DNA from 2 places in the Cupriavidus sp. WS genome. Region 2 is predicted to be linked to the other one. Evidence: predicted binding sites of a transcription regulator. Region 2 holds the regulator's gene; the other holds the start of a gene.
The links. The regulator LexA, encoded in region 2, represses DNA repair genes until DNA is damaged. The targets are predictions, from matches to a motif close to ACTGTATNNNNATACAGT.
Positions count from the first base shown of each region.

Region 1: a site for LexA is predicted at 19,099-19,116, ahead of K206_RS0103405 (PA0069 family radical SAM protein). Genes of this name have one in related genera too.

Region 1 covers NZ_AQPL01000032.1:5,116-28,002, forward strand. The annotation lists gene lapB (lipopolysaccharide assembly protein LapB) at 1-434, shown strand, start outside; gene K206_RS0103320 (UDP-glucose/GDP-mannose dehydrogenase family protein) at 477-1,850, shown strand; gene rfaE1 (D-glycero-beta-D-manno-heptose-7-phosphate kinase) at 1,920-2,912, shown strand; gene rfaD (ADP-glyceromanno-heptose 6-epimerase) at 2,909-3,904, shown strand; gene K206_RS37415 (helix-hairpin-helix domain-containing protein) at 4,266-4,679, shown strand; gene K206_RS0103340 (solute carrier family 23 protein) at 5,003-6,310, shown strand; gene cysM (cysteine synthase CysM) at 6,436-7,338, shown strand; gene mltB (lytic murein transglycosylase B) at 7,462-8,568, opposite strand; gene K206_RS0103355 (histone deacetylase family protein) at 8,686-9,609, shown strand; gene K206_RS0103360 (enoyl-CoA hydratase) at 9,638-10,441, shown strand; gene K206_RS0103365 (methionine ABC transporter ATP-binding protein) at 10,602-11,636, shown strand; gene K206_RS0103370 (methionine ABC transporter permease) at 11,626-12,279, shown strand; gene K206_RS0103375 (MetQ/NlpA family ABC transporter substrate-binding protein) at 12,363-13,160, shown strand; gene K206_RS0103380 (electron transfer flavoprotein subunit beta/FixA family protein) at 13,365-14,114, shown strand; gene K206_RS0103385 (electron transfer flavoprotein subunit alpha/FixB family protein) at 14,132-15,067, shown strand; gene K206_RS0103390 (acyl-CoA dehydrogenase) at 15,157-16,941, shown strand; gene K206_RS0103395 (D-amino acid dehydrogenase) at 17,107-18,411, opposite strand; gene K206_RS0103400 (Lrp/AsnC ligand binding domain-containing protein) at 18,521-19,024, shown strand; gene K206_RS0103405 (PA0069 family radical SAM protein) at 19,144-20,229, shown strand; gene K206_RS0103410 (copper-translocating P-type ATPase) at 20,261-22,531, opposite strand; gene K206_RS0103415 (TM2 domain-containing protein) at 22,746-22,887, opposite strand, start outside.
Region 2 covers NZ_AQPL01000397.1:509-9,194, reverse strand. The annotation lists gene K206_RS0128085 (DUF808 domain-containing protein) at 1-568, opposite strand, end outside; tRNA gene K206_RS0128080 (tRNA-His) at 1,277-1,352, opposite strand; gene K206_RS43905 (hypothetical protein) at 1,511-1,681, opposite strand; gene lexA (transcriptional repressor LexA) at 1,802-2,458, opposite strand; gene K206_RS0128065 (asparaginase) at 2,719-3,717, shown strand; gene rpsF (30S ribosomal protein S6) at 3,819-4,193, shown strand; gene priB (primosomal replication protein N) at 4,283-4,582, shown strand; gene rpsR (30S ribosomal protein S18) at 4,586-4,864, shown strand; gene rplI (50S ribosomal protein L9) at 4,896-5,348, shown strand; gene K206_RS0128040 (replicative DNA helicase) at 5,569-6,960, shown strand; gene K206_RS0128035 (DUF47 domain-containing protein) at 7,185-7,811, shown strand; gene K206_RS0128030 (inorganic phosphate transporter) at 7,825-8,686, shown strand, end outside.

The DNA of each region.
Region 1 (22,887 bases), on a different contig from region 2:
CGCCCGAGCTGCTCGACAGCGCCTACCGCGCCGAGCTCGAGCTGCACGGCGCGCCGGCCGCCGCCACGCTGATGCGCGAGCAGTTGCGCCGCCAGCCTTCGCTGCTGGCGCTGACCAAGTATTTCGAGGCCCAGGCCGCCGAAGCGGCGCAGGCGCAGGAAGCGCCCGCCGATGTGGCCGCCAATATGCCCGCCAATATGCCCGCCGACGTGCCCGCCGGTGTTGCGGCGGTGGCGTCGCCGGCGGCCGGCCAGGACATCGCGCAGGCGCAGGAAGTCGCGGCGATCCGCGACCTGCTGCAGCATCGCACGCGCAACCTGGCCCGCTATACCTGCCGTGAATGCGGTTTCCGCGCGCGGTTGTTCTATTGGCAATGCCCCGGCTGCAACCGTTGGGAAACCTACGCGCCGCGCCGTTCGGAGGCACTCGGCTGACGCCCTGGCGTCGCACGCCAATCCCTATCTGGAGTACAAGCTATGAAAGTCACCGTTATCGGCAGCGGCTACGTCGGTCTAGTGACCGGGGCCTGCCTGGCCGAACTGGGCAACGACGTGTTCTGCCTGGATGTGGACGAGCGCAAGATCGCGCTGCTCAACGCCGGCGGCGTGCCGATCTACGAGCCGGGCCTCAAGGAACTGATCCTGCGCAATCGCGAGGCCGGCCGGCTGACCTTTTCCACCGACGTGGCGGCGAGCGTCGAGCACGCCGACGTGCAGTTCATCGCGGTCGGCACGCCGCCCGACGAGGACGGCTCGGCCGACCTGCAGTATGTGCTGGCGGCGGCGCGCAACATCGGCCGCCACATGACCGGCTTCAAGGTGGTGGTGGACAAGTCGACCGTGCCGGTCGGCACCGGCGACCGCGTCGCCCAGGCGATCCGCGCCGAGCTGGCCGCGCGCAGCCTGGAAGACCTGCAGTTCTCGGTGGTGTCCAACCCCGAGTTCCTCAAGGAAGGCGCCGCGGTGGAGGACTTCATGCGCCCCGACCGCATCGTGCTGGGCTGCGACGCCGACGTCGCGGGCCGCCACGCCAAGGCCATCATGCGCCAGCTCTACGCGCCGTTCAACCGCAACCACGAGCGCACCTTCTACATGGACGTGCGCTCGGCCGAGTTCACCAAGTACGCCGCCAACTCGATGCTGGCCACGCGCATCTCGTTCATGAACGAGCTGGCCAACCTGGCCGACGAGGTCGGCGCCGACATCGAGCTGGTGCGCATGGGCATCGGCTCCGATCCGCGCATCGGCTATAGTTTCCTCTATGCCGGCGCCGGCTACGGCGGCTCGTGCTTTCCCAAGGACGTGCAGGCGCTGATGCGCACCGCGAGCGCGCACGGCAAGCCCATGCGCGTGCTGGAGGCGGTCGAGGCCGTCAACGACGCGCAGAAGCAGGTGCTGGCCGACAAGATCGTGCGCCGCTTCGGCGAGGATCTCGCGGGGCGCACCTTCGCGGTGTGGGGCCTGGCGTTCAAGCCCAACACCGACGACATGCGCGAGGCGCCGTCGCGGGTGCTCGCGCGCGCGCTGGTGTCGCGCGGCGCCGCGCTGCGCGTGCACGACCCGATCTCGATGGCCGAGGCGCGCCGCGTGCTGGAGGAGGACCTCGCCGACATCGAGGGCGGCTTCGCGCGCGTGCATTTCAGCGACGCGCAGATGGACACGCTGGACGGCGCCGACGCGCTGGTCATCGTCACGGAATGGAAGGTCTTCCGCAGCCCCGACTTCAACCAGATCAAGCGCCGCCTGACGGCGCCCGTCATCTTCGACGGACGCAATCTGTACGAGCCCGAGGCCATGCAGGAAGCAGGCATCGAATATCATGCGATCGGGCGGCCGACCACGACGCGCTAACCGAGAAACCAACGGGAAGAACAAGCCGACGCGCTGGCTGACGGACCGGGCCGCGTTGCCAAGGATTCCATGAGCAAGAACCACATTCCGCTGCAACAGATCAATCAAGCCCGCATCCTGGTGACGGGCGACATGATGCTGGACCGCTACTGGTTCGGCGACGTGGAGCGCATCTCGCCGGAAGCGCCGGTGCCGGTCGTGCAGATCAAGCGCAGCGACGAGCGCCTCGGCGGCGCGGCCAACGTGGCGCGCAACGCGGCCGCGCTCGGCGCCAGCGTCGGCATGCTCGGCGTGGTCGGCGACGACGAGCCCGGCCGCACGCTCGAGACCCTGCTGGCGGCCAGCCACGTGCAGCCCTACCTGCATCGCGACGCGAGCGTCAACACCACCATCAAGCTGCGCGTGGTGGCGCACCAGCAGCAACTGCTGCGCGTGGACTTCGAGAACCCGCCCGCGCACGAGGTGCTGCTTTCCGTGCAGGAGCGCTTCCAGACCCTGGTCAAGGAATACAAGGTGCTGGTGCTGTCCGACTACGGCAAGGGCGGGCTGGCGCACGTGGGCCGCATGGTGGAAGCGGGCCGCGCGGCCGGCTGCCTGGTGCTGGTCGATCCCAAGGGCGACGACTACTCGCGCTATCGCGGCGCCACGCTGATCACGCCCAACCGCGCCGAGATGCGCCACGTGGTGGGGGCCTGGAAGACCGAGTCCGACCTCACCATCCGCGCCCAGAACCTGCGCCGCGAGCTGCACCTGGAAGCGCTGCTGCTGACGCGCTCGGAAGAGGGCATGACGCTCTACACCGAGGCCGAAGTGCTGCACGTGTCAGCGCAGGCGCGCGAGGTCTACGACGTCTCGGGCGCCGGCGACACCGTGATCGCCACGCTCGCCACCATGCTCGGCGCGGGCGTGCCGCTCAAGGAGGCCGTGCAGCACGCCAACCGCGCCGGCGGCATCGTGGTGGGCAAGCTCGGCACCGCCGTGGTCACCTATCCTGAACTGTTCGGTACGCCGGCGCAGGGCGCGGCACCGTCTTCCGGCTCGCACGAGTCCTCACGCACATGACCATCATCGTTACCGGCGCGGCCGGCTTCATCGGCAGCAACCTCGTCAAGGGCCTGAACGACCGCGGCGAGGACAATGTCGTCGCCGTCGACAACCTGACGCGCGCGGAGAAATTCCACAACCTGGTCGACTGCGACATCCGCGACTACGTCGACAAGACCGAATTCCTGGCCCGTTTCGCGCGCGGCGACTTCGGCAAGGTGCGCGCGGTGTTCCACGAGGGCGCCTGCTCCGACACGATGGAGCACGACGGCCGCTACATGATGGAGAACAACTACCGCTACACGCGCGCGCTGATGGAAGCCTGCCTGGAGCAGGGCGCGCAGTTCCTCTACGCCTCGTCGGCGGCCACCTACGGCGCCTCGCAGGTGTTCCGGGAAGACCGCGAGCACGAGCAGCCGCTCAACGTCTACGGCTACTCCAAGTTCCTGTTCGACCAGGTGGTGCGGCGCACGCTGCCGTCGGCGCTGTCGCAGATCGTGGGCTTCCGCTACTTCAACGTCTACGGCCCGCGCGAGGCGCACAAGGGGCGCATGGCCTCGGTGGCGTTCCACAACTTCAACCAGTTCCGCGCCGACGGCACGGTCAAGCTGTTCGGCGAATACGGCGGCTACGGCCCCGGCGGCCACACGCGCGATTTCGTCTCGGTCGAGGACGTGGTGAAGGTCAATCTGTTCTTCCTCGAGCATCCGGACAAGTCGGGCATCTTCAACCTCGGCACCGGCCACGCGCAGCCGTTCAACGACATCGCCAGCGCCGTGGTCAACACGCTGCGCGAAGCCGAGGACAAGCCGCGCCTGAGCCTGGACGAGCTGGTGCAGGAAGGGCTGGTGGAATACATCAAGTTCCCCGACGCGCTGCGCGGCAAGTACCAGTGCTACACGCAGTCCGACATGTCGCGCCTGCGCGCGGCCGGCTACAAGGATGCGTTCTACACGGTCGAGGAAGGCGTGTCGCGCTACTGCCGCTGGCTGCTGCAGCGCCGGGGCTGAGGCCGCGCACCGCGGCCCGTGGCCGGATCGACGCGGAACCTTCGATTGCCGCCGATCTGCTCCCCTCTCCCGCACGCGGGAGCGGGGAAAACGCAAGCGGCAAGCTGATCTTCCTGACAGCCTGGACGCGCGCTTCGGCGCGCGTTTTTCTTTTGGAGCCGCGCGCGGACACATCCTGGTAGCCGACGTGAACTTTGGTTGCAGGATGCGCCAGGCGCGCCGCGCGCTTCTATCCTCGGTCTTGCGGCGTCCGGTCAGGACGCGGCAACCTTCACAACGGACAGGAGAATCTCCAATGCGCAATCAGGCAATCAGGCAGTCGCTCATGCAATCGCTCGTGCAGTCACGCACGCGGTCGCTCATGCAATCGCTCAAGCAGTCGATTCCGCACTCGATCAGGCACTCGCTCGCGCAGTCGGTCAGGCTGGTGTCCAGGCATGCGGTGCTGGCGCTTGCGCTCTGCTTTTCGCTGGCGGGCGCGGCCCATGCCGCCGTCGACGTGAACACCGCCGACGAGGCCACGCTGGTGACGCTCAAGGGCATCGGCCCGGCCACGGCCAGCACCATCGTGGCCGAGCGCGCCAAGGGCGGGCCCTTCAGGGATGCGGCCGACCTCGCCGACCGCGTCAAGGGCCTGGGCCAGAAGTCGGTGGCACGGCTGCAGGAAGCCGGCATGACCATCGGCGCGGGCGCCGCGCCGAAGCCCGCTGCCGCGGCCGTGGCGAAGAAGGAGGCCAGGCCCGCGGAGAAGGCGCCGGCCAAGGCCCTCAAGTAACCCGCGCTCCCCGGAGCCGCGCCGCGTGCCATCGCGCAAGCCGTCGCGCATGCCATCGTGTATGCCATCGTGCGCGGCGCGCGGCGCACCGTCGAAGCCCCGGCCGCGTCCGGGGCTTCCCGCCGTCATGCACCACGATCGTGGCAAGGCCGCATGCCCGCGCCGGCATGCGCTGGTACGGCTTGTGCTAGTTCCGGTGGCTTCGCATGAATGCGGCCGCGCGGTATCATGCGCACGCCCGCGCGGACCGAGCCGGCCGCGCGGCCACGACAAACCAACCCAGGCCGGATCTCCAGGCCAAGGACAAGAAAGGGAGCTCGACGATGGCAAATGGTGAGGACGCGGGATTCCTGCCCAGGTGGCGGCTGAAGACACATGGCGTGATCGCGCCCGACGAGCGGCTGCCTGCCGGCCAGACCGTGCTGGCGGGCATCCAGCACGTGGTGGCGATGTTCGGCTCGACCGCCATCGCGCCGATCCTGATGGGCTTCAATCCCAATATCGCGATCCTGTTCTCCGGCATCGGCACGCTGATCTTCTTCCTGTGCGTGCGCGGCCGGGTGCCGAGCTACCTCGGCTCGAGCTTCGCCTTCATCGCGGTGGTGATCGCCGCCACCGGTTATGCCGGCAGCGGCCCGAACCCGAACATCCCGGTCGCGCTCGGCGGCATCATCGCCGCGGGCGCGCTCTACCTCGTCATCGGGCTGGTGGTGCAGGCGGTGGGCTACCGCTGGGTGGAGCGGCTGATGCCGCCGGTGGTCACGGGCGCCATCGTCGCGGCCATCGGCCTGAATCTCGCGCCGGTGGCGGTCAAGGCCGTGAGCGGCGCGGCGCTCGACACCTGGGTCGGCCTGGCCACGGTGCTGGCGGTGGGCCTGGTGGCGGTGCACGCGCCGGGCATGCTGCGCCGCCTGCCGGTGCTGGTCGGCGGGCTGTTCGGCTACCTGCTGTACTGCGTCTGCACCAACCTCATGGGGCTGGGCAAGGCCATCGACTTCTCCGGCGTGGCCGCGGCGAGCTGGTTCGGCCTGCCGGTGTTCACTTCGCCGGTGTTCCAGGCCAGCGCCATGCTGCTGATCGCGCCGGTGGCGATCGTGCTGGTGGCCGAGAACCTCGGGCACATCAAGGCCATCAGCGTGATGACCGGGCGCAATCTCGACCCGTACATCGGCCGCGCGTTCATCGGCGACGGCATCGCCACCATCATTTCGGCGGGCGGCGGCGGCACCGGCGTGACCACCTACGCCGAGAACATGGGCGTGATGGCGGTGACGCGGATCTACTCCACGCTGATCTTCGTGGTGGCCGCGGTGGTAGCGCTCATCCTGGGCTTCTCGCCCAAGTTCGGCGCGCTGATCCTGACCATCCCGGGGCCGGTGATCGGCGGCCTGACCATCGTCGTGTTCGGCCTGATCTCGGCCACCGCGGGGCGCATCTGGGTCGAGAACAAGGTGGACTTCTCCAGCTCGCGCAACCTCATCACGGTAGGCGCCACGCTGACCGTGGCCGCCGGCGACCTGACCCTCAAGCTCGGCGGCATGACGCTGGGCGGCATCGGCACCGCCACCTTCGGTGCCATCCTGCTGTACCACCTGCTGGGCGAGCGCAAGGGCGGCGAGGCCGAGGCCTGACGCTTGCTGTCCCGCCGGCGTTGCCATGAGGCGGGCTGTCGCAGCCGCGGCGGCCCGGCGCGCCTGCCGGCGCGAGTATTACGGCTGGATTACAATGTCCGCCGACATTCGGAATCCCGCTCATCATGGCCTACAAGACGATCGAAGACACCATCGGCAATACGCCGCTGGTGCAACTGCAGCGCATCCCCGGCGCCGCCGGCGCCCCGCGCGGCAACGTAATTCTCGGCAAGCTCGAGGGCAACAACCCGGCGGGCTCGGTCAAGGACCGGCCGGCGGTGTCGATGATCGCCCGCGCCGAGGCGCGCGGCCGCATCAAGCCGGGCGACACGCTGATCGAGGCCACCTCGGGCAACACCGGCATCGCGCTGGCGATGGCCGCCGCCATCCGCGGCTACAAGATGGTGCTGATCATGCCCGAGGACCTGAGCATGGAGCGCCGCCAGAGCATGGCCGCGTATGGCGCCGAGATCATCCTCACGCCGGTCAAGGGCGGCATGGAGTACGCGCGCGACCTCGCCGACTCGATGGAGCGCGACGGCCGCGGCGTGATCCTCGACCAGTTCGCCAACCCGGACAACCCGCTGGCCCACTACGAGACCACCGGCCCCGAGATCTGGCGCGAGACCGAAGGGCGTATCACTCACTTCGTCTCGGCGATGGGCACCACCGGCACCATCACCGGCGTGTCGCGCTACCTCAAGGAGCAGAGCGCCGCGGTGCAGGTGGTCGGCGCGCAGCCGGCCGAAGGCTCGCGCATTCCCGGCATCCGCAAGTGGCCGGAGGCGTACATGCCGAAGATCTACGATCCCAAGTACATCGACCGCACCGAACTGGTCAGCCAGGGCGACGCCGAGCACATGGCGCGCCGCATGGCGCGCGAGGAAGGCATCTTCTGCGGCATCTCCGCCGCCGGCGCGCTGTGCGTGGCGCTGCGCATCGCCGAGGAAGTGGAGAACGCCACCATCGTCTTCGTGGTGTGCGACCGCGGCGACCGCTATCTGTCCACCGGGGTGTTCCCGGCCTGAGGCCCGCGCCACAGGCATCGCGCGCATCGCACACATCGCGCACAGCGCGCACAGCGCGCGCGCCAGCAAAAAGCCCCGCTCATGGCAGCGGGGCTTTTTGTTTGCCGGCGGCGGCGACTGGCGTCAGGCCATCGCCGCCTTGACCGCTTCGCCGAGCTGGTACACCGCCAGCGCGTAGAAGAAGCTGCGGTTGTAGCGCGTGAGCACGTAGAAATTGCGCAGGCCCAGCATGTAGTCGGTGGTCTCGCCCGGCGTGGGCAGGTCCACCACCAGCACGCCGGTCTCGCCTTCGCGCGCGAGGTCGATCGGCTCGTCCACGCGCAGGCCGGCCTTGAGCAACTGGCTGAGCGTGCGGGTCGGCCAGGGCTCGCCGTCGGCCGCGGCCGTGGCGATGCCGCGGCTGCCTTCGTCGGGCGCGATGCGCCACGCCACCGGGCGGCCCTGTTCCCAGCCGTGCAGCTGCAGGAAGCGGCCCACGCTGCCGATGGCGTCGGTGGGGCTGTTGCGCAGGTCGATGTGGCCGTCGCCGTCGTAGTCGATGGCGTACTCGCGCAGGCTGGTGGGCATGAACTGCGGGATGCCGATCGCGCCGGCGTAGGAGCCCAGCACCGAGAACACGTCGGTGCCGGTGTCGCGGCACCACAGCAGGTAGTCGGAGAGCTGGTTGCGGAACAGCGTGGTGCGGGCCTCGCGGTTGGGCGTGTCGGGGTAGTCGAAGGCCAGCGTGGAGAGCGAGTCGATCACGCGGAACGTGCCCATGTCGCGCCCGTAGATGGTCTCCACGCCGATGATGCCGACGATCACCGAGGCCGGCACGCCGAACTCGGCCTCGGCGCGGCGCAGCGTGTCGCGGTTCTGCTGCCAGAAGCGCACGCCGGCGTTGATGCGGATCGGCTCGATGAAGCGCGAGCGGTAGGCGCGCCAGCTTTTGCGCCCCGGCGTGGCCGGCGGCATGATCAGGCGCGCCACCGTGGACGAATAGACGGTCTGGCCGAACCAGTCTTCGAGCGTGGCGCGCGGGAAGCCGTGGCGCGCCACCATGTCGTCGATGAACGCGCGGCTCCTGGGGTTGTCGCGGTAGCGGCCCGGCTCGATCTCTTCTTCGCGCACGCTCACGCGGCGCTTGCCGGCCGCAAGCAGGGCGGGGGAGACGCCGCACAAGCTCAATGCGGCAGCGGAAAGCGCGGCGCCCAGCAAGGGGCGGCGCAAGGAGCGCTGGATGTCGGTCATGGTGTCCTTTGCAAGTCGCTGCGAGTATAGCGGATGGTGCGCGCGCGGCGCCCCGCTGGGTGGCCGCGCCGGCATGTGCTAACGTAGCGATTGGAGACAACCATAAAGCAAGAAGACATGCCGACAGGCTTCTACACGCATCCCGAATTCCTGCTGCATGAGATGGGGCATTTTCATCCGGAATGCCCGGAGCGCCTGCAGGCCATCGAGGACCAGTTGATCTCGCACGGCATGGATGGCCTGCTGGACCGGCGCGAAGCCCCGCCCGCCACGGCCGAGCAGATCGGGCGCGTGCACCGGCCGGAATACGTCGCCAGCCTGGCCGCCGCCAGCCCCGCCAGCGGCTATCACCCGATCGATCCCGACACGCTGATGAACAGCCACACGCTGGCCGCCGCCGGGCTGGCCGCCGGCGCCGCCGTGGCCGCCACCGACGCGGTGATCGCCGGCGAGATCGAGAACGCCTTCTGCTGCGTGCGCCCGCCCGGCCACCACGCCGAGCCGGACCGCGCGATGGGCTTCTGCTTCTACAACAACGTGGCGGTGGCGGCGCGCCACGCGCTGGCCGCGCACGGGCTGGAGCGGGTGGCCATCGTCGATTTCGACGTGCACCACGGCAACGGCACCGAGGCGGCGTTCCGCTGCGACCAGCGGGTGCTGATGTGCAGCTTCTTCCAGCACCCGTTCTATCCCTACAGCGGCACCGAGCACATCGCCGCCAACATGTCGAACATCCCGCTGCCGGCCTATACCAACGGGCTGGCGGTGCGCGAGGTGGTGGAGACGATCTGGCTGCCGCGCCTGCACGACTTCAAGCCGCAGATGCTGTTCATCTCGGCGGGCTTCGATGCCCACCGCGAGGACGACCTCGGGCAGATGGGCCTGGTCGAGCAGGACTACGCCTGGATCACCGCGCAACTGATGGAAGTGGCCCGCGCCCACGCCAGCGGGCGCATCGTCAGTTGCCTGGAGGGCGGCTACAACCTCAGCGCGCTCGGGCGCAGCGTGCTGGCGCACCTCAAGGTGCTGCTCGAACAATAAGAAACAGCAAATACAGGAGACCGCCGGCATGGCAGAAACCGACAACCGCGCGGCCACGCCGCTGCTGGCCGAGAGCCTGGACGCCGCGGGCGTGCTGCGGCTGACCATGAACCGCCCCGAGGCCTTCAACGCCTTGTCCGAGGGCCTGCTCGACGCGCTCGCCGCCGCGTTCTCCCGCATCGCCGCCGATCCCGCCGTGCGCGTGGTGGTGCTGGCCGGGGCCGGGCGCGCCTTCTGCGCCGGCCACGACCTGCGCGAGATGCGCGCCAGCCCGTCGCATGCCTACTACCGCGCGCTGTTCGACCGCTGCACGCGCATGATGATGGCGATCCACAAGATGCCGCAGCCGGTGATCGCGCGCGTGCAGGGCATCGCCACCGCCGCCGGCTGCCAGCTGGTGGCGATGTGCGACCTGGCGGTGGCGGCCGACGACGCCCGCTTCGCGGTGTCCGGCGTCAACCTCGGCCTGTTCTGCTCGACGCCGGGCGTGGCGCTGTCGCGCGACGTCTCGCGCAAGCAGGCGCTGGAGATGCTGCTGACCGGCGACATGATCGATGCGGCACAGGCGCGCGAGCGCGGCCTGGTCAACCGCGTGGTGCCGGCCGACGCGCTTGACGCCGAGGTCGCGCGTCTGGCCGCCAGCATCTGCGCCAAGCCGGCCGCGGCGGTGGCCGCCGGCAAGGGGCTGTTCTACCGCCAACTGGAGATGGGTATCGAGGCGGCCTACCAGCTGGCCGGCCAGACGATGGCCTGCAACATGATGGACGACGCGGCACTGGAAGGCGTGCAGGCCTTCCTGGACAAGCGGCCCCCTTCGTGGCGGGGCGCCTAAGCAGCTTTTTGCCGTTCCATATGCCGTGAACATATAAAGACATCGGCAAAAAGTCGTTTCTGGTATGAAGCGGATCGCTTAAAATGCGAGCTTCGCCAAAAAAACAAGATGCGGCAACAGCGCTTGAGACATTTCTCGCCTGTTGCCGTTTTCATTTCACATGATCGAACTGCAAGGTCTATCGCAGCGCTTTCCCGGCGGGTCGGGCGAAGTGCATGCATTGCGGGATGTCAGCCTGTCCATCGCCCCCGGCGAGGTCTTCGGCATCATCGGCCGCAGCGGCGCCGGCAAGAGCACGCTGGTGCGCGCCATCAACCTGCTCAACCGGCCCAGCGCCGGCCGCGTGATCGTCGCCGGCCAGGACCTGACCGCGCTCGGCAGCGGCGCGCTGCGCCAGGCCCGCCGCGACATCGGCATGATCTTCCAGCATTTCAACCTGCTGTCGTCGCGCACCGTGTACGACAACGTGGCGCTGCCACTGGAGCTGGCCGGCAAGTCCAGGAGCGAGATCTCCGCGACGGTGCTGCCGCTGCTGGATCTGGTCGGCCTGTCGGCGCTGAAGGACCGCTATCCCGCCCAGATCAGCGGCGGGCAGAAGCAGCGCGTGGGCATCGCCCGCGCGCTGGCGAGCAAGCCCAAGGTGCTGCTGTCCGACGAGGCCACCTCGGCGCTCGACCCGGAAACCACGCGCGCCATCCTGGAGCTGCTGCGCCAGATCAACCGCGACCTGGGCCTGACCATCGTCATGATCACGCACCAGATGGAAGTGATCAAACAGGTGTGCGACCGCGTGGCCGTGCTCGAAGCCGGGCAGGTGGTGGAAAGCGGCCGCGTGATCGACGTCTTCCTGCGCCCGCAGCACGAGGTCACGCGCGCCATGATCGGCGACGTGATCGCGCAGGAGCTGCCGGCGAGCGTGCTCAAGCGCGTGGAAAGCCGGCTCGGCAACGGCCGCGACCACGTCTACCGCCTCGCCTTCACCGGCGCCGGCGTGGACCAGCCGGTGCTGGCCCAGGCCATCCGCCGCCACGGGCTGGACTTCAACATCCTGCACGGGCACATCGACGAGATCCAGGGGCAGGCCTTCGGCTCGCTGGCCATCATGGCCACCGGCGAGCCGGCCGACGTCAAGGCCGCGATGGCCTTCCTGCAGGAGCAAGGCGTGGTAGTGGAGGAGATCGAGCATGTGGTCTGAAATGTTTGACCTGTTCCTGACCTCGTTCAACGAGACCCTGCTGATGGTGGGCATCTCGGGCGTGGTCGGGGCGCTGTTCGGCGTGCCGCTGGGCGTGCTGCTGCACCTGACCAACCGCGGCGGCGTGCTGTCGCACCCGCTGTTCAACCGCACCATTGGCGTGGTGGTCAACGCGGTGCGCTCGATCCCGTTCATCATCCTGCTGGTGGTGGTGATCCCGTTTACTCGCTTCATCGTCGGCTCGTCGATCGGCACCACGGCGGCCGTGGTGCCGCTGACCATCGCCGCGATCCCGTTCATCGCGCGGCTGGTGGAAAGCGCGCTGCGCGAAGTCGACAAGGGCCTGGTGGAAGCGGCCCAGTCGATGGGCGCGACCACCGGCCAGATCGTCATGAAGGTGCTGCTGCCCGAGGCCATGCCCGGCATCGTGGCGGGCCTGACCATCACCTTCGTCAGCCTGGTGGGCTACTCGGCGATGGCCGGCGCCATCGGCGGCGGCGGGCTGGGCGACCTCGGCATCCGCTACGGCTACCAGCGCTACATCACCGAGGTGATGGTGGCGGTGGTGCTGATCCTGATCGTCTTCGTGCAGGCGGTGCAGAGCTTCGGCGACTGGCTGGTGCGGCGCATCAGCCATAAGTAAGCGATAGGCAAGCGATAAGTCAGCGCCGGGACATGCGGAAGAAAACCGGCAATCAGAGCATTCGGGAAACAAGGAAGCCAGTCATGCAACGTCGCAACGTGCTGCAATGGATCGCCGGCGCCGCCATCGGCGCCGCCTTCGCCACCGGCGCCATCGCGCAGGAAAAGCCGATCAAGGTCGGCGTCACGGGCGGCCCGCACGCCCAGATCATGGAGCAGGTGAAGAAGGTCGCGGCCAGGGACGGCCTCAACATCCAGCTGGTGGAGTTCAGCGACTACATCCAGCCCAACGCCGCGCTGGCCGCGGGCGACCTCGACGCCAACAGCTACCAGCACCTGCCGTACCTGGAAGCGCAGATCAAGGACCGCGGCTACAAGTTCACCCACGTCGGCTTCACCGTGACCTTCCCGATGGGCGTGTACTCGAAGAAGCTCAAGTCGCTCGACCAGCTCAAGGACGGCGCGCGCGTGGGCGTGCCCAACGACCCCACCAACGGCGGCCGCGGCCTGCTGCTGCTGCAGAGCAAGGGCATCATCAAGCTGCGCCCGGATGCCGGCCTGAAGGCCACGCCGCTGGACATCGTGTCCAACCCGAAGAAGATCAGGATCGTGGAACTGGACGCGGCCCAGTTGCCGCGCTCGCTGGACGACCTCGACGCCGCCGCCATCAACGGCAACTATGCCGAGTCCGCCGGCCTGTCGCCGACCAAGGACGCGATCGCGATGGAAGGCCCGAAGGGCCCCTATGCCAACCTGATCGCCATCCGCGAGGCCGACCGGAACAAGCCGTGGGTGGCCAAGCTGGTGAAGGCCTACCACTCGCCCGAGGTCAAGCAGTACGTGCTGAGCACGTACAAGGATTCGGTGATTACCGCCTGGTAAGTTGGAGAAAAACCCGCAGACCGGCGTGCCGCTGGGCAGTCCGCGGCACAATGGCGCGAGGTTTTCACGCTGCCGGGCTATGCCCGGCAATTCTTTGCCGATAAAATAGTACGACCGTTCGAAAAACAAGAAGGCCGCCGACCCGGTGGTTATAATGGCGGGCGAACCAAATTTCTGACTATCGACTATCAGTGGAGTGAGCGCATGAAAGTACTCGTCGCAGTCAAGCGCGTGGTGGATTACAACGTCAAGGTCCGGGTCAAGTCGGACGGCACGGGCGTGGATCTGGCCAACGTCAAGATGAGCATGAACCCGTTTGACGAAATCGCCGTGGAAGAAGCGGTGCGCCTGAAGGAAGCCGGCGTGGCGACCGAGGTGATCGCCGTGTCGTGCGGCGTGGCGCAATGCCAGGAAACCCTGCGCACCGCGATGGCGATCGGCGCCGACCGCGGCATCCTGGTCGAGTCGAACGAAGACCTGCAGCCGCTGGCCGTGGCCAAGCTGCTCAAGGCACTGGTCGAGAAGGAACAGCCGCAGCTGGTGATCCTGGGCAAGCAGGCCATCGACGACGACTCCAACCAGACCGGCCAGATGCTGGCCGCGCTGGCGGGCCTGCCGCAAGCCACCTTCGCCTCCAAGGTGACGGTCGCCGATGGCCGGGCCTCGGTGACGCGCGAAGTGGACGGCGGCCTGGAAACGCTGTCGCTCAAGCTGCCGGCGGTGGTCACCACCGACCTGCGCCTGAACGAGCCGCGCTACGTCACGCTGCCCAACATCATGAAGGCCAAGAAGAAGCCGCTCGAGACCGTCAAGCCCGAGGACCTCGGCGTCGACGTCGCGCCGCGCCTGAAGACCGTCAAGGTCGTCGAGCCGCCCAAGCGCAGCGCGGGTGTGATGGTGCCGGACGTCGCGACGCTGGTGCAGAAGCTGAAGAACGAAGCCAAGGTCATCTGAGCGCCAGGAGATAAAACATGACTGCACTCGTCATTGCTGAACACGACAACCAATCCATCAAGTCGGCCACGCTGAACACCGTGACCGCGGCCGTCCAGTGCGGCGGCGACGTCCACGTGCTGGTTGCCGGCGCCAATGCCAAGGCCGCCGCCGAGGCCGCCGCCAAGATCGCCGGCGTGGCCAAGGTGCTGCTGGCCGACGCGCCGTACTTCGGCGACGGCCTGGCCGAGAACATCGCCGAGCAGGTGCTGGCCATCGCCAGCGACTACAGCCACATCCTGGCGCCCGCCACCGCCTACGGCAAGAACATCCTGCCGCGCGTGGCCGCCAAGCTGGACGTGGCCCAACTGTCGGACATCACCAAGGTCGACAGCCCGGACACCTTCGAGCGCCCGATCTACGCCGGCAACGCGATCTCGATCGTGCAGTCGTCGGACAAGGTCAAGGTCATCACCGTGCGCGGCACCGGCTTCGACGCCGCCGCCACCGAAGGCGGCTCGGCCGCCGTGGAGAACCTGCCGGCCGTGGCCGACACGGGTATCTCGCAATTCGTCTCGCGCGAAGTCACCAAGAGCGACCGCCCGGAACTGACCGCCGCCAAGATCATCGTGTCCGGCGGCCGCGGCGTGGGCTCGGGCGAGAACTACACCAAGGTGCTGACGCCGCTGGCCGACAAGCTGAACGCCGCGATGGGCGCCTCGCGCGCCGCGGTGGACGCCGGCTTCGTGCCGAACGACTACCAGGTCGGGCAGACCGGCAAGATCGTCGCGCCGCAGCTGTACATCGCCGTCGGCATCTCGGGCGCGATCCAGCATCTGGCCGGCATGAAGGACTCCAAGGTGATCGTGGCGATCAACAAGGACGCCGAGGCGCCGATCTTCTCGGTGGCCGACTACGGCCTGGTCGGCGACCTGAACACCGTCGTGCCGGAACTGGTGGCGGCGCTGGGCTGATCGCGCGGGCCCGCAGGGCCCGGCCAGAAAGTGCAAGCCGTTCCGGGTCCGCCCGCGAACGGCTTTTTCATACATACCCGGAGACATCGATGACCTATCGTGCCCCGCTCAAGGACATGCTGTTCGTGATGAACGAACTGGCTGGCCTCGACGCAGTCAGCAAGCTGCCCGGTTTCGAGGACGCCACGCCGGAGACGGCGCAGGCGGTGCTCGACGAGGCGGCCAAGTTCAACGAGCAGGTGGTGGCGCCGCTCAACCGCATCGGCGACACCGCCCCCAGCAGCTGGAAGGACGGCGTGGTGACGACCACGGCCGGCTTCAAGGAAGCCTTCCGCCAGTTCGCCGAAGGCGGCTGGCAGGGCGTGCTGCATTCGCCGGACTTCGGCGGCCAGGGCCTGCCCAAGCTGATCGCCACCGCCTGCAACGAGATGCTCAACAGCGCCAACCTGTCGTTCGCGCTGTGCCCGCTGCTGACCGACGGCGCCATCGAGGCGCTGCTCACCGCCGGCAGCGACGCGCAGAAGGCCGTCTTCCTGCCCAGGCTGATCTCGGGCGAGTGGACTGGCACCATGAACCTGACCGAGCCGCAGGCCGGCTCGGACCTGGCCGCGGTGCGCACGCGCGCCGAGCCGCAGGGCGACGGCACCTACAAGGTGTTCGGCACCAAGATCTTCATCACCTACGGCGAGCACGACATGGCACAGAACATCGTCCATCTCGTGCTGGCGCGCACGCCCGATGCGCCCGAGGGCGTGAAGGGCATCTCGCTGTTCATCGTGCCCAAGTTCCTGGTCAACGAAGACGGCTCCACCGGCGCGCGCAACGACGTGCACTGCGTGTCGATCGAGCACAAGCTCGGCATCAAGGCCAGCCCCACCGCCGTGCTGCAGTTCGGCGACCACGGCGGCGCCATCGGCACGCTGGTGGGCGAGGAGAACCGCGGCCTCGAGTACATGTTCATCATGATGAACTCGGCGCGCTTCTCGGTCGGCATGCAGGGCGTGGCGGTGTCCGAGCGCGCCTACCAGCAGGCCGTGGCCTTCGCCCGCGAGCGCGTGCAGAGCCGCCCGGTCGACGGCTCCGCGCGCGAGGCGGTCACCATCATCCACCATCCCGACGTCAAGCGCATGCTGATGACCATGCGCGCGCTGACCGAAGGCGCGCGCGCGGTGGCCTACGTGGCCGCGGGCGCGTGCGACACCGCGCACCGGCACCCGGACGAGGCCGTGCGCCGGCAGTCCCAGGCCTTCTACGAGTTCCTGGTTCCCGTCGTCAAGGGCTGGAGCACCGAGCTGTCGATCGAAGTCACCAGCCTCGGCGTGCAGGTGCACGGCGGCATGGGCTTCATCGAGGAGACCGGCGCCGCGCAGCACTACCGCGACGCGCGCATCCTGCCGATCTACGAAGGCACCACCGCCATCCAGGCCAACGACCTGGTCGGGCGCAAGACCGCGCGCGACGGCGGCGCGACCGCGCGCGCGATCTGCGCGCAGATCGCCGAGACCGAGGCCGCGCTGGGTAAGCAGGGCGGCGCGGCCTTCGTGGCGGTGCAGGCGCAACTGGCGCGGGGCCGCGCGGCGCTCGAAGCCGCGGTGGCGTTCGTGGCCGGCCATGCCAAGACGGACCCCAACGCGGTGTTCGCCGGCAGCGTGCCTTACCTGAAGCTGTGCGGCATCGTGTTCTCGGGCTGGCAGCTCGCCCGCGCGATGCTGGCCGCGCAGGCGAAGCACGGCGAGGACGCGGCGTTCCACGGCGCCAAGATCGCCACGGCGCATTTCTTCGCCGAGCACATCCTGTCGCAGGCATCGGGTTTGCGCGATGCCATCGTGGCCGGCGCGGCGCCGGTCAATGCCTTGAGCGAAGCGCAGTTCTGACGGCGGTGGCGGTGCGGTAGAAACAAGAAGGGCGGCCCCGAAAGGGTCGCCCTTTTTGCTGATAAAGCGCCGTTTAACGCGCCGCGTGCCGAGGGGTTGCTTCCCTTTCCCGCACGCGGCGTGCAGACCGGAGAAGGAAGACCGCAAGCCGGCCCGGCCGGCCGCTCAGGCCACCGCGGGGCGGTGCGCGGCGCGCGCGCCCGGCTGCTTGAGGTAGCGCGTCACCGACAGGTCGTCCGCGCGGATGGCCGGCGAGGTGCCGGACACCAGGTCCGACAGCAGCTTGCCCGAGCCGCAGGCCATGGTCCAGCCCAGCGTGCCGTGGCCGGTGTTGAGCCACAGGCCCTTGAGCGGCGTGGGGCCGACGATGGGCGTGCCGTCCGGCGTCATCGGGCGCAGGCCGGTCCAGAAGGTGGCGCGGCTGACGTCGCCGGCGCCCGGGAACAGGTCGGTCACCACGTGCTCGAGCGTGCGGCGCTTGGACGGGTCCAGCGAACGGTCGTAGCCGACGATCTGGGCCATGCCGCCCACGCGGATGCGGTCGTCGAAGCGCGTGATGGCGACCTTGTAGGTCTCGTCGAGCACGGTCGACACCGGGCTGCGCTCCGCGTCGGCCATCGGCACGGTGATGGAGAAACCCTTGAGCGGGTAGACCGGCAGGTTCGAGAGGCCCGGCAGGATGTTCTTCAGGAACGGCGTCGACCAGCTTCCCAGCGCCACCACCACGAGGTCGGCCGTCACCGGCTGGCCGCCGATCATCGCGCCGGTGACGGTGTCGCCGCGGGTCAGCAGCCCGTCGATGGTGCGCTCGTAGTGGAACTTCACGCCGAGGCCCTCGGCCATCGCCGCGAGCTGGGTGGTGAACAACTGGCAGTCGCCGGTTTCGTCGTTGGGCAGCCGCAGGCCGCCGCTCAGCTTGTGGCTGACCGCGGCCAGCGCCGGTTCGCTCGCGGCGAGATCCCCGCGCGACAGCAACTGGTAGGGCACGCCGGCCTGCTCGAGCACGGCGATGTCCTTGGCGGCGCCGTCGAGCTGCTCCTGCGTGCGGAAGACCTGCAGCGTGCCTTGCTGGCGGCCTTCGTAGGCGATGCCGGTATCGGCGCGCAGCGCGCGGATGCAGTCGCGGCTGTACTCGGCCAGCCGCACCATGCGTTCCTTGTTGGTGGCGTAGCGCTCGGCCGAGCAGTTCATCAGCATCTGCCACATCCACTGCAGCTGGAACAGCGTGCCGTCCGGGCGCACCGACAGCGGCGCGTGTTCCTGGAACATCCACTTGATGGCCTTGAGCGGCACCCCGGGCGCGGCCCACGGCGATGCGTAGCCGGGCGAGATCTGCCCGGCGTTGGCGAAACTGGTGCCGAGCGCGGGCGCGGCCTCGCGGTCGATCACGGTGACTTCGTGGCCGGCGCGGGCCAGATACCAGGCGCTTGTCACGCCAATTACACCGCTGCCAAGGACGAGAACTCGCATAGTCGGGGGCTCGAAACCAAAAAAGAGGGTGGATAAAGTAATTCTCTCTATACTATTTAAATATATGCAGTCATAGTTATCGTAATTTTCAAGGAAACAGGAACTACTCATGAGAACGAGTCGGCAACCGGTGCGCAGCCTCGACCGGCTGGACCGCAAGATCCTGGCGCTGCTCCAGGCCGACGGGCGGATGTCGATGAAAGAGCTGGCCGAGGCCGTCGGGCTGACCATCACGCCCTGCATCGAGCGGGTCAAGCGCATGGAGCGCGACGGCGTGATCATGGGCTACTACGCGCGGCTCAATCCGGCCCTGCTGGGCAGCGGCCTGCTGGTGTTCGTGGAGATCTCGCTGGGCAACAAGTCCGGCAACATGTTCGAGCAGTTCCGCCGCGAGGTCTCGCGCATCCCGGAAGTGCTCGAATGCCATCTGGTGTCCGGCGATTTCGACTACCTCATCAAGGCGCGCATCCGCGAGATCGGCGAGTACCGCCGCCTGCTCGGCGACATCCTGCTGCAGCTGCCCGGCGCCGCGCAGTCCAAGAGCTACGTGGTGATGGAGGAAATCAAGGAGACGCTGGCGATCGCCGTCGACGAAAAGGCGCCGCTCGCCTGAGGGCGGCCCGCCAGCCCGCGGCGCTTTCCCGCGCGCCGCCACGCCCCCGGAAAATCTGCATGCGGCGCCTCGATACTGTATATTTATACAGTATATCGTAACGCGCAGCAGGAGTTGTCATGGCGTCACTCAAGACCGGTTTCCAGCGCGGCCGCGGGGCGCTTTCCAACGTCGAATCCCGCTTCGACGGCTGGTCGCGCGAGCCCGACGACGACGACCTCGCGGCGGTCCTGGAAGCCCACGGCGAGCTGCCCCCGCGCAAGACCATCGTGGTCCTCGAAGCGGCGAAATCGATCATCACGCGCAACCAGTCGCCCGACATCCCGTTCGACCAGTCGATCAACGTCTACCGCGGCTGCGAGCACGGCTGCTCGTACTGCTTCGCGCGCCCGACCCACGCCTACCTCGGGCTGTCGCCGGGGCTGGACTTCGAGACGCAGCTGTTCGCCAAGCCGAACGCGGCCGAGCTGCTGCGGCGGGAACTGAGCAAGAAGCACTACGTGCCCTCGGTGATCGCGCTCGGCACCAATACCGACCCTTACCAGCCGATCGAGCGGGAGCACCGGCTGACGCGCGCCATCCTGGAGGTGCTGGAGGAATTCAACCATCCGGTGGCCATCACGACCAAATCGTCGCTGGTCACGCGCGACGCCGACATCCTCGCCCGCATGGCGGCCAAGGGCCTGGCCCGGGTCTACGTCTCGATCGGCACGCTCGACGCGGACATCGCCCGGCGGCTCGAGCCGCGCGCCAATACGCCGGCCAGGCGCATGGAGGGCGTGCGGCGCCTGGCCGGGCAGGGCATTCCCACCGGTGTCATCGTGGCGCCGATCATTCCGGCGCTGACGGACTTCGACATCGAGCGCGTGCTCGAGACCGCCGCCGGGGCCGGCGCCGGGGCGGCCGGCTACGTCATGCTGCGCCTGCCGCTGGAGGTGCGCGACCTCTTCGTCGAATGGCTGGAGCAGCACTACCCGGGGCGGCGCCGCCACGTCATGAGCCTGATCGAGCAGATCCGCGACGGCAAGCACAACCAGTCCGAATTCGGCCAGCGCATGCGCGGCACCGGCATCTTCGCCGAGCTGGTCGGCAAGCGCTTCGCGCAGGCCTGCCGCCGCTTCGGGCTCAACCAGCAGCGCCCGCCCTTGCGGGCCGACCTGTTCCGCGTGCCGGAGCCGCTGTCCGCGCAGCAGTCGCTGTTCTGAAGCGCCGCGCGCGGTGTCCGCCCTCGCTGGCCTACACCGCCGCGCGCCGCAGGCGCAGCGCATTGGAGACCACCGACACCGAGCTCAGGCTCATGGCCAGCGCGGCGAACATCGGCGACAGCAGCATCCCGGTCGCGCCATACAGGACGCCGGCCGCCAGCGGCACGCCCAGCGCGTTGTAGACGAAGGCAAAGCCGAGGTTCTGCTTCATGTTGCGGATGGTCGCCTCGGACAGCTTGCGGGCGCGGGCGATGCCGCGCAGGTCGCCCTTCACCAGCGTGACCTGGGCGCTGTTCATGGCCACGTCCGTGCCGGTGCCCATCGCGATGCCGACGTCGGCCTTGGCCAGCGCCGGCGCATCGTTGATGCCGTCCCCGGCCATCGCCACCACGCGGCCTTCCTGCTGGAGCCGGGCGACCAGCGCCAGCTTGTCCGCCGGCCTGACCTCGCCGTGGTATTCGCCGATCCCCAGCTTGCCGGCCACGGCCCTGGCCGTGGCCACGCCGTCGCCGGTGGCCATCACCACGCGGATGCCCTGCGCCTGCAGGCTGCGCAGCGCTTCCGGCGTGGTCGCCTTGATCGGGTCCGACACCGCCAGCAGGCCGGCCAGCGTGCCGTCGACGGCCAGGTACATGACGCTCGCGCCCTGCGCGCGCAGGCCGTCGCCGGCCTCGCTCAGGGCGGCGGCGGAGACGCCCGCGGCCGCCATCAGCACGGTATTGCCGAGCGCGAGTTTGCGGCCCGCCACGGTGCCCCGCACGCCGATGCCGGTGCCCGACTCGAAATCCGCGGCCGTGTCGAGCGGCAGGTTCTGCCGGCGCGCCGCCTCGACCAGCGCGGCCGCCAGCGGATGCTCGCTGCCCTGGTCGAGGCTGGCCGCCAGGCGCAGCACTTCCTGGTCGGAGAATCCGTTGATGCCGAGGCCGCGCTCGAAGGCCGGGCGGCCTTCCGTGAGCGTCCCGGTCTTGTCGACGATCAGCGTGTCGACCTTGCGCAGGTTCTCGATGGCCGACGCATCGCGGAACAGCACGCCGTTCGACGCGCCCTTGCCGCTGGCGACCATGATGGACATCGGGGTCGCCAGCCCGAGCGCGCACGGGCAGGCGATGATCAGCACCGCGACGGCGTTGATGAGGCCGTACACCCAGCCTGGCTGCGGGCCCCACAATCCCCACGCCAGGAACGTGAGCACGGCGACGGCGATGACCACGGCCACGAACACGCCGGCCACCTTGTCCGCCATGCGCTGCATCGGCGCCTTCGAGCGCTGCGCCTGCGCCACCATCTGCACGATCTGCGACAGCACGGTCTGGGAGCCGATTTTCTCGGACACGATGACCAGGCTGCCGGTGGCGTTCATGGTCGCGCCGATGACGTGGTCGCCAGCGCGCTTGGTCACGGGCATCGGCTCCCCGGTAATCATCGACTCGTCGACCGAGCTGCCGCCTTCGGCCACCACGCCGTCGACCGGCACCTTCTCGCCCGGCCGCACGCGCAGGCGGTCGCCCACGTGCACGTGGGCCAGCGGCACATCTTCCTCGCTGCCGTCGGCGTTGAGGCGGCGCGCCGTCTTCGGCGCGAGGCCGAGCAGCGAGCGGATCGCCGCCGAGGTCTGCGAGCGGGCCTTGATCTCCAGCAGCTGGCCGACCAGCGTCAGCGAGATGATGACCGCGGCGGCTTCGAAATACACGCCGATGCGGCCATGCATGGCGAAGTCCTGCGGGAACAGCCCCGGCGCCACCGTGGCGACGACGCTGTAGACATAGGCCGCGCCGGTGCCGAGGCCGATCAGCGTCCACATGTTGGGGCTGCGCTGCGCGAACGAGCGCACGCAGCGCGCAAGGAACGGATACCCCGCCCACAGCACGACCGGCGTGGACAGCGCCAGCTCGACCCAGCTTTGCGTCGCGGCCGCCATCCAGCCGAGCTGGTGCCCGAACATGGCCAGCACGAACACCACGGCGGTCAGCGGCAGGGTCCACCAGAAGCGCCGCTGGAAGTCCGCCAGCTCGGGGTTCTCCTCCGCTTCCAGTTCCGGCATGAGCGGCTCGAGCGTCATGCCGCATTTCGGGCAGTTGCCGGGATGGTCCTGCCGGATCTCCGGATGCATGGGGCAGGTGTAGATGGTGCCTTCCTGCGCCGGCGCGGCGTCCGGGGATTGGCGGGGGCCGGGCGCCGGCGCGTGGGCGTGATGGTGGTGATGGTCGTGGTCGTGCGGATGGCCGCCGGCGCCCATGCCGCCGTCCTGGGGCGGATGGACGTGCTGATGGGTTTCGCCCTGCGCGGGTTCGTGACGGTCCATTCGGCGGCGCTCCTTTCGGTTGAGCCACGCGCGCGCCTGTCGCGCGCCGGCGTTGGCATCATAGGCGCATCGCGCGGCCGCTTGCTGATGTGGCGCAAACCGTGGCGAACCGACGGCATGGCGGCGTCATGGCGGCGGCGGGCCGCCGCGTGGCTGGCTGGAACGGGAAGGCGCGGCGCATGGCCGCGTTGGGCGGCGGGCCGCGTGGCCGCGGTTACTGCGAGAGCGCCCGCGCCGCCTCGACCTGGGATTCGAAGAAGGTCTGGAAGCTGATGGCGAGGCCGGCCATCAGCAGGCCGGTGCCGATCAGCAGCGACAGGATGACCAGGATCACCACCGGCCAGCCCGAGCGGGTG
Region 2 (8,686 bases):
CGGCCACCAGGCCATAGACGCCCACCGTCATGACCAATGCGACGATCGACAATACGGCAACCTGCGTGCCGAACGTCGCCTCGGAAACCGTGCCGAGCGAGATGACGATGATCTCCGCCGACAAGATGAAATCCGTGCGCACCGCGCCGCGGACCTTCGTTTTTTCGAGCGTGGCCAGATCCGCTGTCGGCGGCTCGCTCCGGACGACAGTCGTCTCCGGTGCCTTCCGCTGATGCAGCAGGCTGTGTGCAATCTTCTCGAATCCCTCATGGCAGAGAAAGGCGCCACCCGCCATGAGCAGCGGCGTGATCGCCCACGGAATCGCGGCGCTGATCGCCAGCGCGGACGGTACCAGGATTGCCTTGTTGCGCAGCGATCCCTTTGCCACCGCCCACACCACCGGCAGCTCCCGGTCGGCCTTCATGCCCGTGACTTGCTGCGCGTTGAGAGCGAGATCGTCGCCGAGCACGCCGGCGGTATTCTTGGCGGCGAGCTTGCTCATGGACGCGATGTCGTCAAGGATCGAGGTGATGTCGTCGATCAGCAGCAAGAGGCTCGAGCCGGCCATATCCGGATCTCCTGGTGTGTGGTGGGTATCGGGACAAACAGCGTCGCCCCGCAATTTCCGCGCGCATGGGGAGTGCGGTGTCAGGATAATGCCTTCCCCATGTGGATGGCATGTCCGCCATGAATCGAGAGGCAGTGGCCGGGGCATCTTGCATGGCCACTCGATGGCGGTCAGGTCCCGAAGTCCGCAAGACATCGGAACCACGCATCGGCCAAAAAAGAAAACCCCGCCGGACACGAATGCCGGCGGGGACAGGAAGCCGCACCGTACCCAGCGGAGGATGACGATGCGAGATTGAAGGCTATCAGGATGCGGAGACATGGACTGTCAACAACTGTCACCGCGGCTGCGGCCGCCGTTCCGCCAAAAAAAGCCGCTGGGCCGGGGGAGCGGCGCAGCGGCATCGGGAAGTGTCGAATATGAGCACCAGGGGATGGTGCCGCGGCCAGCATAAGAAGCAACGTACCATTTGACTGTCAACAATTGCAAAATGACCGGCCCCCCATGCGCGACAAGCGGGTCGACTGGCGACGTTGGTTTGAGGAGGGGAGTCCGGGCAATGGCAAATTGGAGCATCGGTGCGATGCTTGCCAGCGGCAGAAAACAAAAACGGCGCCAGAGGCGCCGTTGGGTATATCCGCTTTTATCGAATATCTTGTATCGCGAACGGCTGGTTAATGCTCAAGCCGTCGATACCGAAGAGAATTCTGGGGTGGCTGATGGGACTCGAACCCACGACGACAGGAATCACAATCCTGGACTCTACCAACTGAGCTACAGCCACCGTCGTTGTCTTTCAGCTGAGTGCTGATCGACGAAAAACAAGATTATACAAACTTCATTGGCACATGGCTAGTACTTCGCCTCAAAAAATTTCATGAGGCTGGCGCGTGCGGCGAATGGCAACCGTCTCCACGCTGCGCCACCACGCGGCACGCGCCATTACACGGACAGCTTGGGAAGGTCTTCCAGCTCGAGCATGCGGCAGATGGCGGCCATGCTGCCGACCATCGTGCGCCGCTGCGCGCCCTGGTAGATGCGCACGCCTTTGGACTGGCGGAACGGAACGGGCTTGACGGGGCGGCGGGTGGAGAAGCGATTGGCTGGGAGCATGGCTACACCTGGTGATTTGCAACAACAGTTGTCGGCATCCGCAGCGCGGATGGCGTTGGCATATCGGGTGCAGCTCGAGGCGGGCGAACCCGCTCCAGCCGCACTTGAGGCTTGGGGCTTTTAGAACGCGCCGGTACGGATCAGGCCGACGGCGATGCCTTCCAGGGAGAATTCTTCCCGGTCCGGCTGGACGATGATGTTGCTGAAGTCGGGGTTCTCCGCGATCAGTTCGATCGTGTCGCCGCGGCGGTTGAGGCGTTTGACGGTGACGTCCTCGCCGAGCCGGGCCACGACGATCTTCCCGTTGGCGGCTTCGCTGGCGCGCTTGACCGCGAGCAGGTCGCCGTCGAGGATGCCGGCGTCGCGCATGCTCAGGCCGCGCACGCGCAGCAGGTAGTCGGGCTGGACTTCGAAGACGGAGGCATCGACCTGGTACTGGCGGTCGATGTGTTCGGCGGCCAGGATCGGGCTGCCGGCGGCGACGCGGCCGACCAGCGGCAGCGTCAGTTGCATGACGCCCGCCATCGGCAGCGAGAACTGGTCGGGCAACTCGGAGTCGCTGCGCGATACCTTGAGGCGGATGCCGCGCGACGCGCCGGGGGTGAGTTCGATCACGCCCTTGCGGGCCAGCGCGCGCAGATGCTCTTCCGCGGCATTGGGCGAGGAGAAGCCGAACTTGGCGGCAATCTCGGCACGCGTGGGCGGAAAGCCGGTGTGCTGGAGAGTGCTGCGAATCAGGTCGAAAATCTGCTGCTGCCGCGGTGTCAGGGTCGCCATAGTCGCCGTTGTTCGCTGTTGTTTTCGCTGTTATTGGAAGGCACTGTACGTTTAAACAGTATGCTGTGATTTTATACAGTATCGAGTGAAGTGCAAGCGGAATTTTTAGGACGCGGCGCATCGACGAATGGTTTGCAACACGCCTGCCTGCGGGCGCGCCTTGCGGGTGTCGGGATGCGCAGGGTTACAATCCGCGGCACGCGGTGCCCGTTCCGGGTACGCGTTTTTTTCGACTCCAGGCTTCCTACACGTCCCCCGCCATGTCCTCACTGCGTCGCGTCGTTGTGCTTGCCACCGGCGGCACCATTGCCGGTTCTTCGTCCAATCCCGCCAGCAGCGCGAAGTACCAGGCCGCCACGGTGCCGGTGTCGGCGCTGCTCGGGGCCGTGCCCGCGCTTGGCGAGGTGGCGCGCATCGAGGCGGAGCAGGTGGCGCAGGTGGACAGCAAGGACATGTCGTTCGCGCTCTGGTCCAGGCTGGTCGAGCGGATCCGCTTCTGGTCGGCGCAGCCCGACGTCGCCGGCATCGTGGTGACGCACGGCACCGATACGCTGGAGGAAACGGCGATGGTGCTGCACCTGGCCTGCGAGGCCACGCTGCCGGTGGTGCTGACCGCGGCCATGCGGCCGTCGACCTCGCTGTCCGCGGACGGCCCGCTGAATCTGCTCGACGCGGTGCGCGTGGCCAGCCATCCGGCGTCGGCGGGGAAGGGCGTGCTGCTGGTCGTCAACCAGGAGATCCACGCCGCGCGCGACGCCGTGAAGGCGCACACGGCGGCGGTGAACGCCTTCGCTTCGCCGGCGGGCGGCCCGGTCGGTTATGTGCAGGACGATTTCGTCTGCTTCACCCGCGCCCCGCTGCGGCTGCCGGCCGCGGCCATGCCGGTGCCGGCGGCGTGGCCGCAGGTGGAAATCCTGGCCAGCTACGCGCAGCCGGGCCGGGTGATGGTCGATGCGCTGGTCGCGGCCGGGGTGAACGGCCTCGTGGTGGCCGCCGCGGGCAACGGCTCGATCCACCAGTCGCTGGCGGAGGCGCTGGCCGAGGCCGCCGCGGCGGGCGTGGCGGTCGTGCGCAGCTCGCGCACCGGCGCCGGGCATGTGGCGATGCCGGCGCAGCCGCGGCCGACCGCCGGCGTCTTCGTGTCGGCCGGCGACCTGAATCCCTACAAGGCGCGCGTGCTGCTGCTGCTCGCGCTGGCGGCCAGGCCGGCGCTGGCGGCGGATCCGGCGGCGTTGCAGGCGCTCTTTGCCGATAACTGAAGCAGCTTGCCCTATGCGTGGAAAGCGCGCTATACTTTAAGGCTATCCAACCTTGCCACACCGGACATGGCGCCCGGGTGGCTTATCCAAAAGGAGCGTCAATGCGTCATTACGAAATCGTATTTATCGTCCATCCGGACCAGAGCGAACAGGTTCCGGCCATGATCGAGCGTTACAAGACGCTGGTCACCTCGCAGGAAGGCCAGATCCACCGCGTGGAAGACTGGGGCCGCCGTCAGATGGCCTACATGATCCAGAAGCTGGCCAAGGCTCACTACGTTTGCCTGAACATCGAATGCGGCAAGGAAACCCTGGCTGAACTCGAACACGCGTTCAAGTTCAACGACGCGGTGCTGCGCCACCTCATCGTTCAGACCAAGAAGGCCGAAACCGCACCGTCCCCGATGATGAAGGAAGTGCAGCGCGAAGAAGCCCGCAAGGCCGCGCAACAGACCACCGAAGGCCAGGCCGCCTAAGTGCGGGCTCTTGCGGTTGCCGCGGGCGCTGAATATCGCAGGCGCCGCGGCGGCGCGGGCGGGCACGGGTACCGGGAACGGAGGCAGCGTTGAACCAGTTGAGGCTCTGCGCAACCCTCGCCGAACGCGATGCCCTGCGCTATACCCCGGCCGGCGTCCCCGTCGTCAACTGCATCCTGCAGTACGCGGGCGAGACGGTCGAGGCGCAGACGCCCAGGCAGGTGGAATTTGCCATCGCCGCGATGGGGATCGGACAGATCGGACAACGGCTCGAGCGCACGCCGCTCGGCGCGATGCTCGACTGCGAAGGATTCCTGGCCCGCAAGCACCGCAACAGCAAGGCTCTCGTCTTTCACATCACTGGATGTAAAGCATTCGAAAAGGATTGAATCATGGCATTCGTCAAACGTGACAACAAGAACAAGAAGCGCTTCCAACAGCAGAACCCGCTGTTCAAGCGCAAGCGCTTCTGCCGCTTCACCGTGGCCGGCGTGGAACAGATCGACTACAAGGATCTGGACACCCTGAAGGATTTCATCGGCGACAACGGCAAGATCACGCCGGCCCGCCTGACCGGCACCAAGGCGCACTATCAGCGTCAGCTCGATACGGCCATCAAGCGCGCGCGTTTCCTCGCGCTGATGCCCTACACCGACCTGCACAAGAACTGATCGGCCCTAGGTCCGTCAAGGAGAAAACACGATGCAAATCATTCTGCTGGAAAAAGTCATCAACCTGGGCAACCTGGGTGACATCGTTCGCGTGAAGGACGGCTACGCCCGTAACTTCCTGATCCCGAACAAGAAGGCCCGCCGCGCGACCCAGACCGCCATCAGCGAGTTCGAAGTCAAGCGCGCCGAGCTGGAAAAGGCCGCCGCCGAGAAGCTGGCTGCCGCGCAGGGCGAGGGCGAGAAGCTCAACGGCCTGACCGTGCAGATCACCCAGAAGTCGGGTGTGGACGGCCGCCTGTTCGGCTCGGTCACCAACGCCGACATCGCCGCCGCCCTGGAAGGCCAAGGCTTCAAGATCGAGAAGGCGCAAGTGCGCCTGCCGAACGGCCCGCTGAAGATCGTTGGCGATCATCCGGTCAGCGTTTCGCTGCACACGGACGTGGTGGTCGACGTGACGGTCTCCGTCCTGGGCGAACACGTCTAAGGCCGGAACCGGCCGCCGCCGCGGGGCCCGCGAGGGATCTCCGCAGCGGCAGCGGCCGCAGGCAGAAACAAAAAGGCAGGAGCCAGGCGCTCCTGCCTTTTTGTTTTGGCCCGGGGTTCCGGCTTCGGCCCGGCCGGGGTGGTTGTCCTGCCGTCACATCGCCGCACGCGCCGCGATTTCTCCTCCGGCTCGCCTGTGCGCGCCGTTATAATCCCTCCCCATGAACGCGCCTGTCAGCGACCCCCAACTAGATAATCTCAAGGTACCTCCGCACTCCATCGAGGCCGAGCAATCGGTGCTGGGTGGCCTGCTGCTGGACAACGCCGCCTGGGACCGCATCGCCGACTTCCTTTCCGAGTCGGACTTCTACCGCTTCGACCACCGGATGATCTTCCAGAGCATCGCCCGGCTGATCTCGGCGACCAAGCCCGCGGACGTCATCACCGTCTACGAGATGCTGCAGGTGGCCGGCAAGGCGGAGGAGGTGGGCGGGCTGGCCTACCTGAACTCGCTCGCGCAGAACACGCCCAGCGCGGCCAACATCCGCCGCTACGCGGAAATCGTGCGCGAGCGTTCGGTGCTGCGCAAGCTGGTCACGGTGGCCGACGACATCGCCTCGGCGGCCTTCGCGCCCAAGGGGCGCGAGGTGCGCGAGCTGCTCGACGAAGCCGAGTCCAAGGTCTTCGCCATCGCCGAGGAAGGCTCGCGCGGGCAGAAGGGCTTCCAGGAAATCCAGCCGCTGCTCACGCAGGTGGTGGAGCGCATCGACGAGCTGTACCACCGCGACAGCAACACCGACGTGACCGGCGTGCCGACCGGCTTCATCGACCTGGACCGCATGACCAGCGGCATGCAGGCCGGCGACCTGATCATCGTGGCCGGCCGCCCGTCGATGGGCAAGACCGCGTTCTCGCTCAACATCGGCGAGCACGTGGCGGTGGAGCAGGGCCTGCCGGTGGCGGTGTTCTCGATGGAAATGGCGGGCACCCAGCTGGCCATGCGTATGCTGGGCTCGGTCGGCCGGCTGGACCAGCACCGCCTGCGTACCGGCCGCCTGCTCGACGAGGACTGGCCGCGCCTCACGCATGCCATCCAGCGCATGAACGACGCGCAGCTGTTCATCGACGAGACCCCGGCGCTCAACCCGATGGAGCTGCGCGCGCGCTCGCGCCGCCTGGCGCGCCAGTGCGGGCAGCTTGGCCTGATCATCATCGACTACCTGCAACTGATGTCGGGCTCGGGCAGCGGCGAGAACCGCGCCACCGAAATCTCGGAAATCTCCCGTTCGCTCAAGGGGCTGGCCAAGGAACTCAACTGCCCGGTGATCGCGCTGTCGCAGTTGAACCGGAGCCTGGAGCAGCGCCCCAACAAGCGCCCGGTGATGTCCGACCTGCGCGAATCGGGCGCCATCGAGCAGGATGCCGACGTGATCCTGTTCATCTACCGCGACGAGGTCTACAACCCCGACTCGCAGGACAAGGGCACCTCCGAGATCATCATCGGCAAGCAGCGTAACGGTCCCATCGGCACCGTGCGCCTGACATTCCTGGGCCAGTTCACCAAATTCGACAACTTCAGCGGCGGCCCGGCCTTCTTCGACAACGACACCTGAAGCCAGTCCTGGCGCGGCCTGGGCGGTGGCAAAACGGCCCCGCCGTGGCCGATCGCCCACGCCGGACGTGAAAGAGATTCGGCTGCGGCCCGCATACCTGTAAAATATTTCGTTTTGATGACAGCCGCCGCCAGGCGGCTGTCTGCAATGTATGCCTGGCCGATTGAGCCAGTCGCCCAGGCAATAACCCGGGGGCGCTCGCGCGCCCCGACAAGGAACAACCCATGTTCGGCCGATTCATGCCCACGGAGGGCAAGTTCTTCGAATACTTCAACCAGCATGCCGATTGCGCGGTGACCGCCGCCCGCGAGCTGGAAGTGCTGGTCAACGACCTGCCCAATGCCGAGGCGCACGCGCGCCGCGTGCAGGCCACCGAAAAGAAGGCCGACCGCATCACGCACGACACCATCGACCTGCTGCACAAGACCTTCATCACGCCGCTGGACCGCGACGAGATCCACAAGCTCATCACCACGATGGACGACATCCTCGACCTGATGGAGGACGTGGCGGAGACCATCTCGCTGTACGACGTGACCAGCCTGACCGACGAGGCCCGCAAGCTGGCCTCGATCTGCGTGCAGTGCTGCGACCAGGTCAAGATCGCGGTCGGCCTGCTCGAGGACATGAGCAACGCCAGCGCCATCCTCAAGACGGCGCAGCAGATCGACCACCTCGAGTCCGAGGCCGACCGCGTGATGCGCTCGGCGATGTCGAAGCTGTTCCGCGACGAGACCGACGTGAAACGGCTGATCAAGCTCAAGGCCATCTACGAGCAGCTCGAGACCATCACCGACAAGTGCGAGGACGTTGCCAACATCATCGAAGGCATCGTCCTGGAAAACGCCTGAGGCACGAATCGGCATGCACACAATACAAATGAGCCTGTGGGTCATCGGCCTGCTGGTGGCGCTCGCCTTGCTGTTCGACTTCATGAACGGCTTCCACGACGCCGCCAATTCGATCGCCACGGTGGTGTCGACGGGCGTGCTCAAGCCGCACCACGCGGTGGCGATGGCGGCCATGTGCAACGTGGTGGCCATCTTCATCTTCCACCTCAAGGTGGCGGCCACGGTGGGCACCGGCACCGTCGACGTCAACATCGTCGACCACCACGTGATCTTCGGCGCGCTGGTCGGCGCCATCGCCTGGAACCTGATCACCTGGTACTACGGCATTCCCTCGTCGTCCTCGCACGCGCTGATCGGCGGGCTGGTGGGCGCCGCGGTGGCCAAGGGCGGCACCGGCGCGCTGGTCGGCGGCGGGCTGGCCAAGACCGTGGCCTTCATCGTGATCTCGCCGCTGCTGGGTTTCGTGCTCGGCTCGCTGATGATGGTGATCGTGGGCTGGACCTTCTTCCGCACGCCGCCGTCGCGCGTGGACCGCTGGTTCCGCCGCCTGCAACTGGTGTCGGCCTCGCTCTACAGCCTGGGCCACGGCGGCAACGACGCGCAGAAGACCATCGGCATCATCTGGATGCTGCTGATCGCCAGCGGCCACGTGGCGCAGGGCGGCGCGGAGCCGCCGGTGTGGGTCATCGTCTGCTGCTACGTGGCGATCGGCATGGGCACCATGTTCGGCGGCTGGCGCATCGTGCGGACGATGGGCCAGAAGATCACCAAACTCAAGCCGGTCGGCGGCTTCTGCGCGGAGACCGGCGGCGCCATCACGCTGTTCATCGCCTCGGCGCTGGGCGTGCCGGTGTCCACCACCCATACCATCACCG